DNA from 4 places in the Vibrio sp. 1249-1 genome. Region 2 is predicted to be linked to each of the others. Evidence: predicted binding sites of a transcription regulator. Region 2 holds the regulator's gene; each other region holds the start of a gene.
What was found. Region 2 encodes PurR, which represses purine synthesis genes. Its sites were predicted from a motif close to TNANGNAAACGTTTNCNTNA; they were not measured.
Positions count from the first base shown of each region.

Region 1: a site for PurR is predicted at 2,829-2,848, ahead of R7Z50_RS11625 (NupC/NupG family nucleoside CNT transporter). Genes of this name have one in related genera too.
Region 3: a site for PurR is predicted at 1,905-1,924, ahead of glyA (serine hydroxymethyltransferase). Genes of this name have one in related genera too.
Region 4: a site for PurR is predicted at 2,892-2,911, ahead of R7Z50_RS18065 (NupC/NupG family nucleoside CNT transporter). Genes of this name have one in related genera too.

Region 1 is NZ_JAWOWJ010000005.1:206,752-211,284, forward strand. Features, by position in the region: gene prfC (peptide chain release factor 3) at 167-1,756, shown strand; gene R7Z50_RS11615 (DUF5363 family protein) at 1,851-2,048, shown strand; gene R7Z50_RS11620 (TatD family hydrolase) at 2,035-2,808, shown strand; gene R7Z50_RS11625 (NupC/NupG family nucleoside CNT transporter) at 3,013-4,296, shown strand.
Region 2 is NZ_JAWOWJ010000002.1:95,142-99,674, forward strand. Features, by position in the region: gene R7Z50_RS03925 (TfoX/Sxy family DNA transformation protein) at 1-432, opposite strand, end outside; cyclic di-GMP riboswitch class I at 549-638, opposite strand; gene purR (HTH-type transcriptional repressor PurR) at 926-1,930, opposite strand; gene torD (molecular chaperone TorD) at 2,400-3,047, opposite strand; gene torR (two-component system response regulator TorR) at 3,314-4,024, shown strand; gene elyC (envelope biogenesis factor ElyC) at 4,097-4,533, opposite strand, start outside.
Region 3 is NZ_JAWOWJ010000015.1:19,664-24,196, reverse strand. Features, by position in the region: gene R7Z50_RS20200 (winged helix-turn-helix domain-containing protein) at 1-940, opposite strand, end outside; gene R7Z50_RS20195 (YitT family protein) at 1,031-1,633, opposite strand; gene glyA (serine hydroxymethyltransferase) at 1,981-3,231, shown strand; gene lipA (lipoyl synthase) at 3,692-4,533, opposite strand, start outside.
Region 4 is NZ_JAWOWJ010000011.1:63,301-67,833, reverse strand. Features, by position in the region: gene minC (septum site-determining protein MinC) at 1-263, opposite strand, end outside; gene R7Z50_RS18080 (YcgL domain-containing protein) at 461-742, shown strand; gene R7Z50_RS18075 (lytic transglycosylase domain-containing protein) at 791-1,762, shown strand; gene R7Z50_RS18070 (LysR family transcriptional regulator) at 1,850-2,794, shown strand; gene R7Z50_RS18065 (NupC/NupG family nucleoside CNT transporter) at 3,052-4,251, shown strand; gene folD (bifunctional methylenetetrahydrofolate dehydrogenase/methenyltetrahydrofolate cyclohydrolase FolD) at 4,320-4,533, opposite strand, start outside.

The DNA.
Region 1 (4,533 bases), on a different contig from region 2:
GCTTTCCCTTGTTAGTTGCAGGTAAAGGCTGGTGAGCCGAGTAAATTCAGTTCATGTCTTTCCAGTTTGCTAGCACAGCGATAATAAGCGAGAATACCGCACAATATCGAATAGTAGATATGCTTGCCTATTTTGTGAGCATGAAAGTAATTTAGAAGATTAACTAATGTCAAATCCCCTTTTTTTAGGCGAAGTGTCTAAGCGCAGAACGTTCGCTATTATTTCTCACCCGGATGCGGGTAAAACCACCATTACTGAAAAAGTACTGTTATTCGGAAACGCGATCCAAAAAGCAGGTACGGTTAAAGGTCGTGGTAACGCACAGCACGCAAAATCAGACTGGATGGAAATGGAAAAGGAACGTGGTATCTCGGTTACTACTTCTGTAATGCAGTTCCCTTACAACGATTGTCTGGTAAACCTACTTGATACGCCTGGACACGAAGACTTCTCGGAAGATACTTACCGTACTCTAACGGCAGTTGACTCATGTCTGATGGTTATCGATGCAGCGAAAGGTGTTGAGGACCGTACTCGTAAACTAATGGAAGTTACACGTCTACGTGACACGCCAATCGTAACCTTCATGAACAAACTTGACCGTGACGTTCGTGATCCAATGGAAGTATTGGATGAAGTAGAAAACGAATTGGGCATGATGTGTGCGCCAATCACATGGCCAATCGGCTGTGGTAAAGAGTTTAAAGGTGTTTACCACATTCACCGTGATGAAACGATTTTATACGAATCAGGTCACGGTCATGAGATTCAAGAAGTTCGAATCATCAAAGGTCTCGACAACCCAGAGCTTGATGAAAAAGTTGGTGCAGGCCTTGCGGAAAGTGTTCGAGAAGAGCTTGAGCTTGTCATGGGTGCTTGCCCTGAGTTTGATTTGGAAATGTTCTTAACAGGTGACCTGACGCCAGTTTACTTCGGTACTGCATTAGGTAACTTTGGTGTGGATCATATGCTAGACGGTCTAACTGAATGGGCTCCAGCGCCGAAAACTCGTCAAGCGGTTGAACGTGAAGTTGAAGCGACTGAAGAGAAGTTCTCTGGTTTCGTATTTAAGATCCAAGCGAATATGGACCCAAAACACCGCGACCGTATCGCATTCATGCGTATTGTATCGGGCACTTACACGCAAGGTATGAAGATGAACCACGTTCGTCTTGGCAAGCAAGTGAGTATCTCTGATGCAGTAACCTTTATGGCTGGTGACCGTGCACGTGCAGAACACGCTTACGCCGGTGACATCATTGGTCTACACAACCACGGCACTATTCAGATTGGTGATACCTTTACGCAAGGTGAATCACTGAAGTTCTCTGGTATTCCGAACTTCGCTCCGGAACTATTCCGTCGTATTCGCCTGAAAGATCCATTAAAGCAGAAGCAGCTTCTCAAAGGTTTGGTTCAGCTATCAGAAGAAGGTGCGGTACAGGTATTCCGTCCTCTACAGAACAACGATCTGATCGTTGGTGCCGTTGGTGTACTTCAGTTCGATGTTGTTGTGGCTCGTTTGAAATCTGAGTATAATGTTGAAGCGATTTATGAAGGCATTAACGTTGCAACTGCTCGTTGGGTTGAGTGTGGTGATGCGAAGAAACTGGATGAGTTCCAACGCAAGAATCAAGCGAACTTAGCATTGGATGGTGGTGATAACCTAACGTATATCGCCCCAACAATGGTTAACTTAAACTTGGCGAAAGAGCGTTTCCCTGACGTTGATTTCCGTGCGACGCGTGAGCACTAATTTGCGCGGTTAGGGTAAGCCTTAACGCAAACTAGATTTTAAAACGCCCTTGGCTATAAACTTAGCCAAGGGCGTTTTTATATAAGGATAAGATATGAATTGGTTTAAACGTGGGCTAAAGCGTTACGACAACTGGTGTAAAGAGATGGGGTTAACTCCCGATCAGAAACGCAGTTGTGTCCCATATCGAAAAGACCCAGCCCATCAAACTGAAGAGAAGAGTGAAGCCCAACCATCCTCTGATTTTCTGCCCGCAGATACAGATAAAAAGCGTCAAGATGAAGCTCTTTGATACGCACTGCCACTTTGATTTTGATGTGTTTCAAGATGACTTTGCACATCAACTTGAGCTTGCTCAAACGCAAGGCGTCGCAAGAATTTTGATTCCTTCCGTCGGTCCGCAAAACTGGGCTCGTATTCAAACTTTGGCAGAGCAACATGCCAATTTGTATTATGCGCTCGGCTTTCATCCGTATTTTCTTGAAGATAACGTTGAGCAGCACCTTACAGAGCTAGAAGGCTATCTAAATCAAAAAGGGCAGCAGTGCGTGGCAATAGGAGAGTGTGGTTTAGATTTTGCCATTGATGTTGATCCACAGTTGCAAGAAAAGATACTTGAAGTTCAATTTGAGCTGGCTAGACGCTTCGAACTCCCAGTTATTTTACATAGCCGAAAAGCGCACAATCGCCTCATTCAAATGGTGAAAGCGGCGAATCTCCCTAGAGGTGGTGTGCTACACGCTTTTTCTGGGAGTTATCAGCAAGCCATGGAGTGGGTCAAATTAGGTTTTTTTATCGGTGTAGGAGGAACGATTACCTACCCAAGAGCCAAGAAAACACGCGACGCAATTCAAAAATTACCACTCGAAAACCTAGTAATCGAAACAGACGCACCAGATATGCCTATACTTGGATATCAAGGGGAGTCAAATCACCCAGCCAAACTCATTCACGTCTTTAATGAGCTCGTAGAGTTGCATAACGGCCGAAAGCAATCGATTGCCTCTCAACTGTGGAAAAATAGCAATTTTGCTTTCTCGATATGTGAATAAAATCTAAAGATGTGGTTTGAAATCGAAAACGTTTTCCTGCTTATTGTGAATTAACTCACAAAGCTGGTTGAATCAATCATGAATCTTATAGGAAAGTGTGAGGCTGGCATTACTTTAATTGATTCTGCATGAGTATAATTGCCCCCGCTTTATAGCTCCATTTTGTAACACGCCAATAAATAACTTATAAGGAAGTCATAAACTATGAGCCTGTTTATGAGCCTAATCGGTATGGTAGTGCTTCTTGCGATTGCAGTGGCATTTTCTAACAACCGAAAAGCTATCAACTTTAGAACTGTGGGTGGCGCATTCGCTATCCAATTCGCATTAGGTGCATTTGTTCTGTATGTACCTTGGGGCCGTGATCTACTAAACGGTTTCTCTTCAGGTGTTTCTAACGTTATCAACTACGGTAACGATGGTTCATCATTCCTGTTCGGTGGTCTTGTTTCTGACAAGATGTTCGAAGTATTCGGCGGCGGCGGTTTCATCTTCGCATTCCGTGTTCTTCCTACACTGATCTTCTTCTCTGCACTGATTTCAGTTCTTTACTACATTGGCGTTATGCAATGGGTTATCAAGATTCTTGGTGGCGCACTACAAAAAGCGCTAGGCACTTCTCGTGCGGAATCAATGTCAGCGGCAGCTAACATTTTCGTAGGTCAAACTGAGGCACCTCTAGTTGTTCGCCCATTCGTTCCAAAAATGACTCAATCAGAGCTATTCGCGGTAATGTGTGGTGGTCTAGCTTCTGTTGCTGGTGGTGTACTAGCTGGTTACGCATCTATGGGTGTTCCACTAGAGTACCTAGTTGCGGCATCATTCATGGCAGCACCAGGTGGTCTACTGTTCGCTAAAATCCTTCACCCAGAGACTGACCAGCCTCACGAAAGTATCGAAGAAGCGATGGACGGCGGTGACGACAAACCAGTTAACGTAATCGACGCAGCTGCGGGCGGTGCGGCTTCTGGTCTACAACTTGCGCTTAACGTAGGTGCAATGCTAATCGCATTCGTTGGTCTAATCGCGCTAATCAACGGTATGCTAGGTGGCATCGGTGGTTGGTTCGGCATGCCAGAACTAACACTAGAGCTAATCCTAGGTTACGCGTTCTCTCCACTAGCATTCCTAATCGGTGTTCCATGGGCAGAAGCTGTAACAGCTGGTTCATTCATCGGTCAGAAAATCGTAGTGAACGAATTCGTTGCTTACTTGAACTTCACACCATATCTAGGTGAAAACGCTCAAGTAATCGCGGCAACTGGTGAAGTAATGTCTGAGAAGACAACAGCTATCATCTCATTCGCACTATGTGGTTTCGCGAACCTTTCTTCTATCGCGATTCTACTTGGTGGTCTAGGTAGCCTTGCACCAAACCGTCGTAGTGACATCGCTCGCATGGGTGTTAAAGCAGTTCTTGCAGGTACGTTGTCTAACCTTATGGCAGCGACAATTGCAGGCTTCTGCTTAAGCCTTGCAGCACTATAATTAGAATCGGTTCTTAATATATAGACGCCGTTTTACATCATGCCCTGTAGCAAGAGATTGCTGCGGGGCATTTTTCGTTTTTCGGGCTCCAAAATTTCATCGGGTGTTTGCCTTAGTCGAGGTATTACGCAGTCAATGGAATAGGGGCTAGGAAATTTTGAGATACAAACCGTTTGCGCTCTATTTGGTGCTACAGTTTTGCGGTGAAACTCTATAATGTATTAATCACAGGATAGT
Region 2 (4,533 bases):
TTCAAGCTTCTCTACGGATTCGATGCCGGCTTTTTTTAGCATGCGCTCGGTAGCCAGTCGTAAGTTAGGCAAATCTTTCAAACGGTTAGGCTTTGTACTTGCTTGCTGTTCTTTCTCAAGCTTTGCCTTTTTCAATGATTGATTCGCTACTTCGATTAAGCGTTCGCTTGATTCCCATAAATCGCTGGAAATAGCGTAGTACTTTGTAACGACTGGAAAGCCACGTTTTTTATAAACGTAAGGCTTTAGCCCTTGTTTCTCGAAGTCAGATGAAGTTTTTTGGTCTGCTCTGATATGAAGCTGATTGTTTACCACTAGTGCAAACATTGTTTCATCAGCGAATAGTCCGAAGCCACCAAACATTGAGCGCGACTTGATATTACCAAGTGCCTCAAATAGCTTCATAGAGTCTTTGAGTATCGGTTTATCCATGTTTTGTTATCTCGGTGTAATTAATATTACGCCACCAAAAGTCAGGTCCGAGAGAGTAGCAAACATGCGTAAAAACAATGTCATTACAGAGTAAAGTCATTGCTTACACACTTGCCATCGGTAACCCCGCTACCTTCCATATCGTAATATGGTTCAGGCCGGAGGCTTTGCGTCCCACTCTTTCGAATGGTTTGCCCTGTGCGTGACACAATGAGCATACTTCTTATATTGAATTAACATCACGGTTTAGCGTTAAAAGTGTGATTTCGGTTCAATAAAAATGATAGATTGAATGCTCTATTTTGCATATGGAAAGGTGCAAATTGGCCTTTGAAAAGGAGTTCTTAATATATATTACATTTATATAAAACAGGGAGTTAACGTTAGTCAATTGTTATTAGAGTGGTGTGAAGTATTAGAGAATGCTTAATTTTTCCAAAAAAATAAGCGCCCCTGTAGAGCGCTTATTTAACACGGTTAAATACAGTGAAATTTAGTTCATTTTTTTCACAGTATTTCGAATTACAAGCTCAGGTTGCATCTCGAAAATTCGTTTTTCGTGTTCTTTATCTTTGATACGCTCAAGTAGAATTTCGAATGCATTTTTACCAACACGACGTTTAGGTTGGTGGATAGTCGTTAGCGGTGGAGAGAAGTATTCCGCAAGCTCGATGTTGTCGTAGCCGATCACTGAAATATCTTCAGGAATTTTGATCCCGTTTTGTTGCAAGCGGCTCATTAGGCCTAGAGCCATTGTGTCGTTAAAACAGAATACCGCCGTCGGGCGCTTGTCCATTGCGGTAATTTTATCTGCAACTAATACGGCCGTATCACATTCAAAGTTACCTTCAAGGATCCAGTCTTCATTTACAGCTAGGTTCGCTTCGCTCATTGCGCGACGGAAACCTGCAATGCGCTCTTGGCAAGCAAGCTTTTCAAAATGACCGCTTAGACAAGCGATATCCGTATGACCATTATCAATCAGATGTTTGGTTGCAATGTAGCCACCTTCTTCTGAGTTATCCATGATCTTGTCTGCTTGTGAGCTCTCTGGGCCCCAATCCATGACCACTTTAGGAATGTCCGCATGACGGTCAAGCATCTCTTTTAGTTCTTCGGTTAAGTCAGAACACATCACTAGGATGCCATCAACGCGCTTTTCAGCCAGCATACGAATGTAATCGCGTTGTTTTTCGTAAATCCCGCCTGTGTTACATAAAATCAGAGTATAGCCTTGGCGGTAACAGTAGCTCTCAACGCCATCAATCACTTCTGAGAAAAATAGGTTAGTTGATTGAGTTACTAACATGCCAATCGTACGAGTTGAGTTGCATTTTAGGCTGCGTGCAACGGCACTTGGCGCGTAATTCAGCTCGTCAACGGCTTTCATTACTTTTTCTTGCGTTGCTTCTGCAACGAAACGCGTTTTATTGATAACGTGCGAAACTGTCGTAGTGGAAACGCCGGCTAAGCGAGCAACGTCTTTTATCGTGGCCATAAATGGTGTCCTGTATCGAGCTACTGAAATATGTCGTATTGGATGTACCTGATGCTCTAATGGTTTCACACCTAGCAATATAAAATTGGCGCTAAGTGTCTCGGCAGCGGTTGATCCAAGTGCGACAAAAGGGTACGTAGCAGCATCGGTCGATGAATTTTATCTTTTTTTCTATCTGATGAGAAATTGCCATCAACCTGTTAAGAAAACACAAAAACCGCTATATTTCAGCGGTTTACATATAAATCATATTTAATCGTTTGCGCTCACATTTTAGCCCTATGTGGACTGACTAGCAATGTTTTCAGCAAGAGATTTGTGTATTTGAAGTCACATTTTGACTGCTAAATAACCAAGCGTCTTTGCGCTAAGTTAAGGCAAACGAATATTATACCCAAGTTACTTACAATTGGTCACTTTCAGGCATACAGGAAGCCCGATAGGCAGGCTCCCTAAAAATAGGCGGCAATTATTCACCAAGAAGGTAGGCGCTGTCTAGTTTACAAAATGCAACTAATAGTTTCGCGACACTCGAGTAAAATCCAAATTCGTCGAATTTTTTACATTTGTCTGAAAACTGAGGTAACCAAGACATCAATTGTTGCTGGATAAAGTCGTTTTGTTTAACGAAGGCTTCTTCCATGTGTTTTTCTTGTTCAAGCTCGTTTGAGCGGATAATCATGTTCCCGAGAAAGTCGAGCTCAACGGCTAAGTGATCCGCAGGTTCCTTTAGGTTTTCGTCTACTTGAACGCCAAATTCAGCCATCAACTTTTCCATTTCCTCAGCTGGCTTGTCATTCAGTAAACCTGATTCACCAATGTACATGGATGCGTAAGGAAGAGCGCCGTATTTTTCTGTCTTCAAAAACAGTTCACAAAAGTCAGCTGCAAGCTCTAGTTGTGCATCTTCACGATCTTGTAACCGATTCAATGCATCAACTAGGCTATCAACAGCTGGTTTCAGCGACTCATTTTCACCTAAACCTGCGAGAAAACTGCGAATTTCAACACTGTGATAGGCTTCCAATTCTTTCTCTGTTAGTTCTTTTGCGAACAAGCTCGAAAACCACCAGTAAATTTCAGCGCGTTTTTCATTAAAAGCTTTCACTTCTTGCATTTTGGGCTCCTGAATGATGCTTCAAGTCATGCATCACAAAGTCAATTAGGGATATCCCCTAAGTGTAATCAATTAAAATGAATAGCAGTAACTATAATTGTTATGTTTTATGGTCAAAAATGACCGTTTATTAATAGCAATGGGCAAGCTTGTTTTGAATCAATAAAAACGCTAAATCTTGCGTTTTAATGTATCTATGACTAGAAATGTTACTAGTTATGAATAGAATACGTCTTGGATAATAAGAAGACAGAAAAGTGGTGTAAATGAGCTATCACGTATTAGTCGTAGAAGATGATGTTGTAACTCGTAGTAAGCTTGCGGGATATTTCCAAAATGAGGGCTACCAAGTCAGCGAAGCAGAGAGTGGCGCAGAAATGCGTGAAGTTTTGCAAGCGGGCGATGTAGACCTGATCATGCTGGATATTAACCTGCCTGGTGAAGACGGCCTGATGCTTACTCGTGAGTTACGTAGCCAATCGGATATTGGTATCATATTAGTAACAGGACGCACGGATAGCATTGATAAAATCGTAGGCCTAGAAATGGGTGCTGACGATTATGTGACAAAACCTTTTGAACTGAGAGAGCTGTTAGTTCGCGTTAAAAACTTGCTGTGGCGTATTTCAGCAGCGCGCAGTGGCAGCTCGAAAGCGAATGAAATCAGTGAAGAGCACATTGTGCGCTTTGGGGAGTGGACATTCGACATTCAACGTCGCGCACTTAGCCGCAACGGTGAGCCAGTAAAACTAACTAAAGCAGAGTATGAACTTTTGGTGGCATTATCGTCTTATCCTAACCAGGTGTTAAGTCGTGAGCGTATTTTGAACATGATCAGCCATCGAGTGGATGCGCCGAATGACCGCACCATTGATGTTCTTATTCGACGTATGCGCGCAAAAATGGAGTTCGATCCTAAGAACCCACAGATTTTTGTAACGGTACACGGCGAAGGCTATATGTTTGCTGGTGACTAGTTTGAGCATAACTCAATCGTAAAAAGAAAAAGGAGAGCTTCGGCTCTCCTTTTTTGTGGCTTCAAGATAATACTAGTTTGCTTCAACCATTGGTGTTTGTCCGACAGTATCACGCAACCTTTGCCAAATACTGCCCAAGTACTCATGCCAATAAAGCTCTGTTTGTTCTAAGTAACGCGCTTTAGGTGAGTATTTATCCCAAGGTTGACTGATTTCGCTAATAGCTAAGAAGTTGGTCGGGGCTGGGATTGGTTTAATGCCTGCCGCGTTGAACTCATACAATGCACGGCTCATGTGACTCGCAGAAGTGACTAACACAATCTCCTTTTGTTGAACGAATGCAGCCGCTTGACGCGCCTCTTCCCACGTATCTTTCGCATCTTCTAATAAAATGATATCGGATTTCGCGACTCCCAACGCAAGGGCAACGTTCGCCATCATTCGCGCGTGGCTAATTTCAGATCCGCCAGCATAGCCGGATAAGATTAATTTCGCGCCTGGATACATTC
Region 3 (4,533 bases), on a different contig from region 2:
TTGCCGAAGGTGCAGGCAGATTGAAGTATTGCGCGACATCCGAGTGCATTTGGAAAATATCCGATTGTAGGTCAGATAAACGCAGTGTGTACTCATTGCGAAACGCCAGCTTGCCCGTCGCAGGATAAATAAGGTTCATCTGCGCTTTCAAGATGCCTTGCTCTGCGCCGTCTTTTAACTCGATATTGAGCTCGTAGTCGCTGGTCTGCATGTTTCGTGCGCCAGGGAAATATGGCGTATGACCGATAGGATCAAGAAAGTAACTGGGAGCATCTTGGTTGGCGATGTCGGTGTATGGATATTCGACCTGTTGTTGCAGCAAGATGGCTTTGACCAGTATGCGGTATTTTCGCGCCTGAGAGCCGATTGAATCGACACGGTTGAGTAGTAGCTCGACTTTGGGAATCAGTAGTTGATGACGTGTTTGTTGTGTTGAGATTTCTTGGCGTTGCCATAACAAGCTTGCGAGTGTCATGCTACATACCGCAAGTATGGCACATAAGCTGTAAGCAAAAATCAGCTTGAAGTTCTTATTACTCGCCACCTGGGTTGAGATAACGCGCCGATGGTTTTTCGCTGGTGGCACTAAACGAATATTGGCAGGGTTAAGAAAGTAGCCTTTGCGGGGGTAAGTGACTAAAAGCTTAGCGGCATCGTATTCGGGTAAGTACTGCTGTAGCAGTGCACGTAAGGTGCTAATGCGGTTCGTGAGCACATTCTTAGAGATGAACTTGCTCTGCCAAATGGTTTCAATAATGGTGTCAGCAGAGAGTGGGTGGCCAACGCTTGTTAACAGCAGTTCTAATAATTCAACGGTGCGAGGTTCAAGATCAATCGCGATAGCATCTTGATGAAGGCTCTGTGTCTTCGGGTAATAGATCAGCTCTCCAATCGCAATACAACTGTGAGTCTGTTTAGCTTGTTGCAGAAAGTCGCGCATACCGTACCGATCTATTTGGAAATCGCGAAGTATTATATAGCGATTGGAGCGCGAAATCTTATAAATCGCGCTTCAATCATTATCAAAAATTTATGAACCGTAGGTCACGGAATAGCGGTGCGGTTTGTGGTTCATCGCTAACACGACATTGAGTGCAAACGCCCCCAAAATTGAAAGGCCAATCACTTCTGGTGTGACAAAGAAGAATGAAGCAAACAGGATACATGCATCGATTGCCATTTGGCTTTTGCCAACTGAAATGCCAAATTTGTCTTGGATAAACAAACACAGCACGTTAAAGCCACCTAAGCTGGAGCGATGTCTGAATAGGATCAGCATACCGAGCCCCATTAAAAGCCCGCCTGCGACGGCGCAATAAACTTCATTTACCGATTCGAGCGAGATTAGCAAATAAAGATGATCGGCAAAGATAGAAACCAACGCGCCAGAAATGGCACTATTAATGGCGAAATGACGGCCGAAGCGTTTCCATGCTAGTAAGTAAAAAGGACTGTTTGCTAAAAAGTACAGCACACCAAAGGTAAAAGGTGTAAATTGGCTAACAAGCAGAGCCAATCCAGTCGTGCCTCCCGTTAGAAGGTTCGCGGATTGGAGAAAGAAAACGCCTTGAGCTACTAAAAAGGTACCCGTGAGAATCGCTATCCAGTCTTCTTTTAATGAGTGTTTTTCCATCAATGTTGCAGTCATTAGTGATAAATAAGGCGTGCATAGTAGTAAAAAGATGATCTTTTCGGTAGCTAGAGGGTAAAATTTACGGTAAACCTATGTAATTGCTGTTTTACAGGGTGTAAAGCACAAATTTGACAGGCAATAGATTGTCGTTATGCGATTGCAATGCTGGCATGATAAACATTGCTTGTCATCATGAAAAAACTGCATGAGAAAAATTGTAAATTTCTCTTTATGACCTAAATCAAATTATGTAGAATGCGCGCCATTAGGGTGACGAAAACGTTTGCTTCGGGTCATTCAACAGTTTTTTTGCAACTTTCAGTACTAATCTGAGTCAGGAGATACAGATGCTTAAGCGTGATATGAACATCGCAGATTACGATGCGGAACTGTTCGCAGCTATCCAGGAAGAAACTCTTCGCCAGGAAGAACACATTGAACTTATCGCTTCTGAAAACTACACAAGCCCACGTGTAATGGAAGCGCAAGGTTCTCAGCTAACGAACAAATACGCTGAAGGCTACCCAGGTAAGCGTTACTACGGCGGTTGTGAGTACGTAGATAAAGCTGAAGCACTAGCAATTGAGCGTGCATGCCAACTATTTGGTTGTGAGTACGCTAACGTACAGCCTCACTCAGGTTCTCAAGCAAACAGCGCAGTTTACATGGCGCTTCTTAACCCAGGCGATACAGTTTTAGGCATGAGCCTAGCGCACGGTGGTCACCTAACTCACGGTTCACCAGTAAACTTCTCTGGTAAGCACTACAACGTTATCCCTTACGGTATCGATGAAGCTGGTCAAATCAACTACGACGAGATGGAACAGCTAGCACTTGAACACAAACCTAAGATGATCATCGGTGGTTTCTCTGCTTACTCGCAAATCGTTGATTGGAAACGCATGCGTGAAATCGCTGACAAAGCAGGTGCTTACTTATTTGTTGATATGGCGCACGTAGCTGGTCTTATCGCTGCCGGTGAATACCCAACACCAGTACCGCATGCTCACGTGGTAACAACAACGACGCACAAAACACTAGCAGGTCCTCGCGGTGGTCTTATCTTGTCAAATGCTGGCGAAGATATGTACAAGAAATTGAACTCAGCAGTGTTCCCTGGTGGTCAAGGTGGTCCTCTAATGCACGTTATCGCTGGTAAAGCAGTAGCGTTCAAAGAAGCGATGGAGCCAGAGTTCAAAGCTTATCAAGCTCACGTAGTGAAAAACGCAAAAGCAATGGTTGGTCAGTTCCAAGAGCGTGGCTACAAAATCGTATCTAACGGTACAGAAAACCACTTGTTCCTTGTTGACCTAATCGACAAAGATATCACTGGTAAAGACGCAGACGCGGCACTAGGTGCAGCAAACATCACTGTAAACAAGAACTCAGTACCAAATGACCCACGCAGCCCATTCGTAACGTCTGGTATTCGTGTAGGTACGCCAGCGATCACTCGCCGTGGCTTCACTGAAGAAGATGCAAAAGAGCTAGCAAACTGGATGTGTGACGTTCTAGATAACATCGGCAACGAAGAAGTTATCGAAGCGACTAAACAGAAAGTGCTAGAAATTTGTAAGCGTCTACCAGTTTACGCATAACTGCTTTTCATCGAGTGAGTCGATTTCGGTGTCGAACATACTCATTTGCTCGCGCAAACTCCGTGTGTTCTTCTAGAACGCGACTCATCTATTTTGAACGTTGATATACTAAAGGTCCTCAATTGAGGGCCTTTTTGTTTGTCTGGCGTTTGGAATGAGATATAGCGAGAGTGTGTGATAAGAGGATGGCTACCAACACTGTCCCTTTTCAATATATCCAAACCACGTCATTCCGACGAGCCTAGGCGAGATCAGGAATCTTGTTGAGGCACACTCTTTTACTCAGAGTTTCCCTAAAAATCATCAGTATTCTGAAAACTGATTCTGAATCACGCTCGTTCCTCGCTGTTCAGAATGACAGTGGTAGAATGGCTTTTTATCATCATTTTCCAGATACAAAAAAGGTTGGCACTGAGCCAACCTTTCTTTTCAAAACAAGCTTTTCAAAACAAGCGAGAGCTTATTTAATCTCGATACCTTGAGCTTGCATATCGGCATGGTAAGAAGAGCGCACAAATGGACCACACGCTGCATGCGTGAAGCCAAGTTCTAGTGCAACTTCTTTTAGCTCGTCAAACTCTGATGGTGGAACGTAACGTTCTACTGGCAAGTGGTGACGGCTTGGCGCTAGGTACTGGCCTAGAGTCAGCATCGTTACGCCGTGTGCGCGTAGATCTTTCAGTACTTCGATGATTTCTTCTTTGGTTTCACCAAGGCCCATCATCAAACCAGACTTGGTCGGTACATCGGGATGCTGCTCTTTGAACTTCTTAAGAAGCTCAAGTGACCATTTATAGTTCGCACCTGGGCGAGCTTTACGGTAAAGACGTGGCGCTGTTTCTAAGTTGTGGTTGAAGACATCTGGCGGATTGTCTTTCATTAGATCAAGCGCTACATCCATGCGACCACGGAAGTCAGGAACCAGTGTTTCAATCTTAATATGCGGGTTTAACGCACGGATCTCGCGGTTACAATCGGCAAAGTGTTGTGCACCGCCGTCACGCAGATCGTCACGGTCAACAGAAGTGATTACTACGTATTTCAGCTTCATATCGGCAATGGTTTTCGCCAGTTTTTGAGGCTCTTCTGCTTCCGGTGGTAATGGGCGGCCATGAGCAACGTCACAGAAAGGACAACGACGAGTACAAATAGCACCTAAGATCATGAAGGTTGCTGTACCGTGGTTAAAACATTCCGCTAGGTTCGGGCAAGATGCTTCTTCACATACGGAGTGAAGTTTATTCTTACGCATCGCCGCTTTGATGTCTTGAATTCGTTGGCTGTCGGCTGGTAGCTTGATCT
Region 4 (4,533 bases), on a different contig from region 2:
AGGTTTTGTACACGCTTGTCTTTACAGCCCGTTACACCGACCGGAATAAAACCGGCATCTGAGATGCCTTGTTTAAGCTTAGGGAAATCAATGTCGCCTTGTACTTTTGCTATATTGATTACCAAAGGCGCGGATGCAAAAAAAGAAGGTGCTTGAGAAACTTTTTCTTGCAAAAATTCGACAGTCTTTGCGATCTCATTGTCAGAAAGGTGTAAAACTGACAATGTAAAACTGCTACCTTTAAGGTCTGGTGAATGGGTCATCGTGGACTTCTTGCCTTTATTGAAAGAGCGTTGCCTTAAACTAGGTATGTCATGTTATATTTCATCCTTTGACGCAGCAAGTTCTCTCGTGGGCAAATAGGTGAATTAATCTCAAATTTGCTATTAAGTTTGCGAGAATTTGACGTTTTCAACCTAATCCGCACTCAACGCGGCTAAATCAGCATAAAAGGCGTGTCATGCTTTGTTCTATTTATAAAAGCTCGAAAAAAGAAGGTACTTATCTCTATATTCCGAAAAAGGATGATTTTTCACAGGTTCCTGACACCTTAATGCAGATGTTCGGTAAGCCTATCGCTGTCATGACGATTAAACTTGATGGCCGTAAATTGGCACAAGTTGATATCGAAAAAGTGAAGGCTTCATTACAAAATGATGGCTTCTTTCTTCAGGTTCCACCGCCGCCGGAGAACCTATTAGAAAAGTACAAAGAACAAAAAGCCCAGCAGAAAGGCGAATAACGTCATCGTTTTTCATCTGGGATTTCTGCCTTGCTCAAGGAGGGCAATATGAAAAAGATACTGGCTACCATGCTTAGCGTTGGTATGTGTACCTCGGCTTTTGCAAGTAGCGAGGGTTTTGATGAATACTTGAATAAGCTGCGTGCTGAAGCTCGTGATAAAGGTATCTCAGAGCAGGTCATTAGTGCTGCTTTTGCTAATGTTGAGTACAAGCCGCGAGCAGTAAAAGCGGACCGAAACCAACCAGAAAAGAAACTGACATTGGATGAGTACATTCCTCGCGCGGTGCCTGAATGGAAGGTGAAGCAAGCCAGACAACTCTACAAAGAGCATTACACTGAGCTAAAGCGTATAGGCGATGAGTACGGTGTCCACCCGCGCTTTATTGTGGCACTTTGGGGAGTTGAAAGTAACTTTGGTAAGTTTACCGGCAACTTTAAAGTGATTGATGCACTATCCACAATGGCATTTGAAGGCCGTCGTGAAGAGTTTTTCCGTAAAGAGACCATGTCGGCACTGCAGATCCTCGATCAAGGCCATATTGAGCTAGAGAACTTTAAAGGCTCATGGGCTGGTGCGATGGGTCAATGCCAGTTTATGCCAAGCTCTTTCCTTCGTTTTGCTGCTGACGGCAACGGTGATGGTAAAAAAGACATATGGCAATCTGAAGCGGACGTGTTTGCATCAACCGCTAACTATTTGAGCAAGTCTGGTTGGGATGATAAATATACTTGGGGTCGCCAAGTTAAGGTTCCTAAAAATATTGATCGCAGCCTGGAAGGGCGCACGGCTGAAAAAGGCAAATACCTTCAAGAGTGGAGCCAATTAGGTATCACAAAATATGACGGTAGCCCGTTGCCAAAACTGGATGAAGACATCAAAGCATGGTTGATCATGCCGGACGACGAGAATGGTCGTACGTATCTGGTTTACAATAACTACAACGTATTGATGAAGTGGAACCGCTCTTACTACTTCGCACTTGCTGTGAGCCACTTGGCTGACCGTATTAAATACTGATCTGCCACAAACAATTCGGCATCCAGTCTTCAATACAAGGGCTCTTCGGAGCCCTTTGTTTTTTCTATAACCAAATCGAGGTAAAGCGTGTTATCTGAACGTGCCGCACAAATGGTGATTTTCTCCGCTCTTCTTAAACACAAAAGCTTCACAGCTGCTGCAAAGAGCTTAGGCGTGTCGGTGTCTCATGTGAGTAAACAGTTGAGTCAGTTAGAAGCGTCTCTTGGTATCAAGCTTGTTCAACGCACTACGCGAAGCTTTACGCCGACAGAGGCAGGGAAAACCTTTTTTCATCACTGTGAGCAAGTGGTACAAGCGGTGAGCAGCGCCACATTAGAGATGGAAACCCAGCGGGATGAAGTAGCAGGTTTGGTACGTCTTGGGTTGTCGCAATCATTTGGTACCTTACACATTATTCCAGCGATTCAAGAGTTACGCGAACTGTATCCTCAACTTCAAGTGGAAGTACATCTGTTTGACTATAAGGTCGATATGTTAGCCGAAGGGCTCGATTTATGGGTAACCAACAACGAGCATTTGCCTGAAGGTTACATTGCGCAGCGTTTGACGGATTGCCAGTTTGTTGTTGCGGCATCGCCAGATTACTTATTGAAACATGACACGCCAACAGAACCGGATGACCTATCTGCTCACAACTGCCTCATATACAGAAGCTGGGAGCGTGACTATACGGGGTGGGCGTTTACCAAAGATCAGCAAGAATTGAACGTAAAAGTCTCGGGTAACTATTCAGTAGATCTGGCAGAAGCCGTTCGGGATGCGGCTATTGCAGGTTGGGGTATTGCCTACCTTGCCACTTACTTGCTGGGGGATGAGTTTAGAACGGGTAAGTTAATACAGCTGTTACCTGACTGGAAAGCCAGCCAGTCGATGCCGTTTTATGCGGTATACCCAAGCCGCCAGCATATGCCAAAAAAAATATCCGCAGTGATTAACTTTATCAAACAGAAGATCGGCAACCCTTGTCATTGGGACCAACGTTTGGCACCTTACATCTCTATTCCTAAATAACAGGATCAATGACGTTGTAGAACGACACATAAGGTGATTCACTTCACAAAAATTTTTCCTGAACCAGAAACATATTTTCTATATGGAAATAATTAAAATAAGCAAACGTTTATCTTCAATAAATTCAATTGGTTATTTTGTTGGTCAGTTATTGGTCGCTTAAACTTTTCACACTGTTAACATCCTCAACTTGCAGCATTTTGAGTCCGCTATACAATCCGGTGCCTTCCATATCCCCCTTCTGTCGGATTCATTTTATGAACTCAATTATTGGTATCGTAGCCATACTATTCCTAGCATGGCTACTTTCTACAAATAGAAAAAATATAAAGCTGAGAACGGTGTCGTTTGCGTTTGCTTTGCAGGTACTGTTTGCGTTGTTGGTTTTATATGTACCAGCAGGAAGAGATGCGCTGAATTCAGTGAGCAGTGTTGTGTCGAATTTGATCAACTATGGTCAAGAGGGCATTGCGTTTTTATTCGGTAATTTGGCGACAGGGGGCTTCACCTTTGCGATCAATGTTCTGGGTATCATCGTTTTCTTCTCCTCTCTTATCTCAGGTCTTTATCACATTGGTGTGATGCCAAAAATCATTAACTTTATCGGTGGTGGTATTCAAAAGCTGCTGGGTATCGGTCGTGCTGAGTCTTTGTCTGCTACGGCGAATATCTTTGTTGGCACCATTGAAGCACCATTAATGGTAAAGCCTTACCTAAAACACATGACTGACTCGCAGTTCTTTGCAGTTATGACAGGTGGTTTAGCGTCAGTTGCTGGCGGAACGTTGGTTGGTTACGCATCACTGGGTGTCGACCTCAACTATCTTATTGCTGCTGCATTTATGTCAGCACCTGCCGGCTTGTTGATGGCAAAAATTTTAATGCCAGAAGATACGGATAAAGCAGCAGATATCGACATTAGCCAAGTTGAAATTCCACGTGCAACCAACGTAGTAGAAGCATTAGCCGATGGTGCCATGGCGGGTGTACGCATTGCTGTATCGGTCGGTGGTACGTTACTGGCGTTTATTAGTGTCATTGCAATGCTAAACGGCATGTTAGGCTGGATAGGTGATCTTATTGGGACACCATTAAGTTTTGAGCTCATCCTAGGTTTTGTGTTTGCGCCAGTCGCTTGGTTGTTGGGTATACCATGGCAAGAAGCAACCACAGCAGGCTCGCTGATTGGTAACAAGATTGTGGTGAATGAGTTCGTCGCTTTCATCCAGCTTGCAGAAGTGAAGTCTCAACTTAGTGAACACTCACAAGCAATCGTGACGTTTGCTTTGTGTGGCTTTGCAAACATCTCAAGCATGGCGATGCTGATTGGTGGGTTGGGCTCATTGGTACCAGAAAAGCGTGCATTTGTTTCTAAGCATGGTTTCCGTGCGATTATCGCTGGTGTCATGGCGAACTTAATGAGCGCTTCGATTGCGGGCGTGATTTTAAGTCTGTAATTGAAATAGATATCAACAATTAGCAAAAAGGCTCCTTGCGGAGCCTTTTTCGTATCTGAAGTTTTACGTTATTTGTCTGTGTGGAACTGTTCGCAAGCGAGCATCGTGTTCTCAATTAAACTTGCGACGGTCATTGGGCCAACGCCACCAGGAACAGGAGTAATAAAGCTCGCACTTTCACGTGCTTTGTCGTATTCCACGTCGCCAACTAGTTTGCCTGAATCAAGACGGTTAATACCGACATCGACCACCACTGCGCCTTTTTTAATCCACTCACCAGGG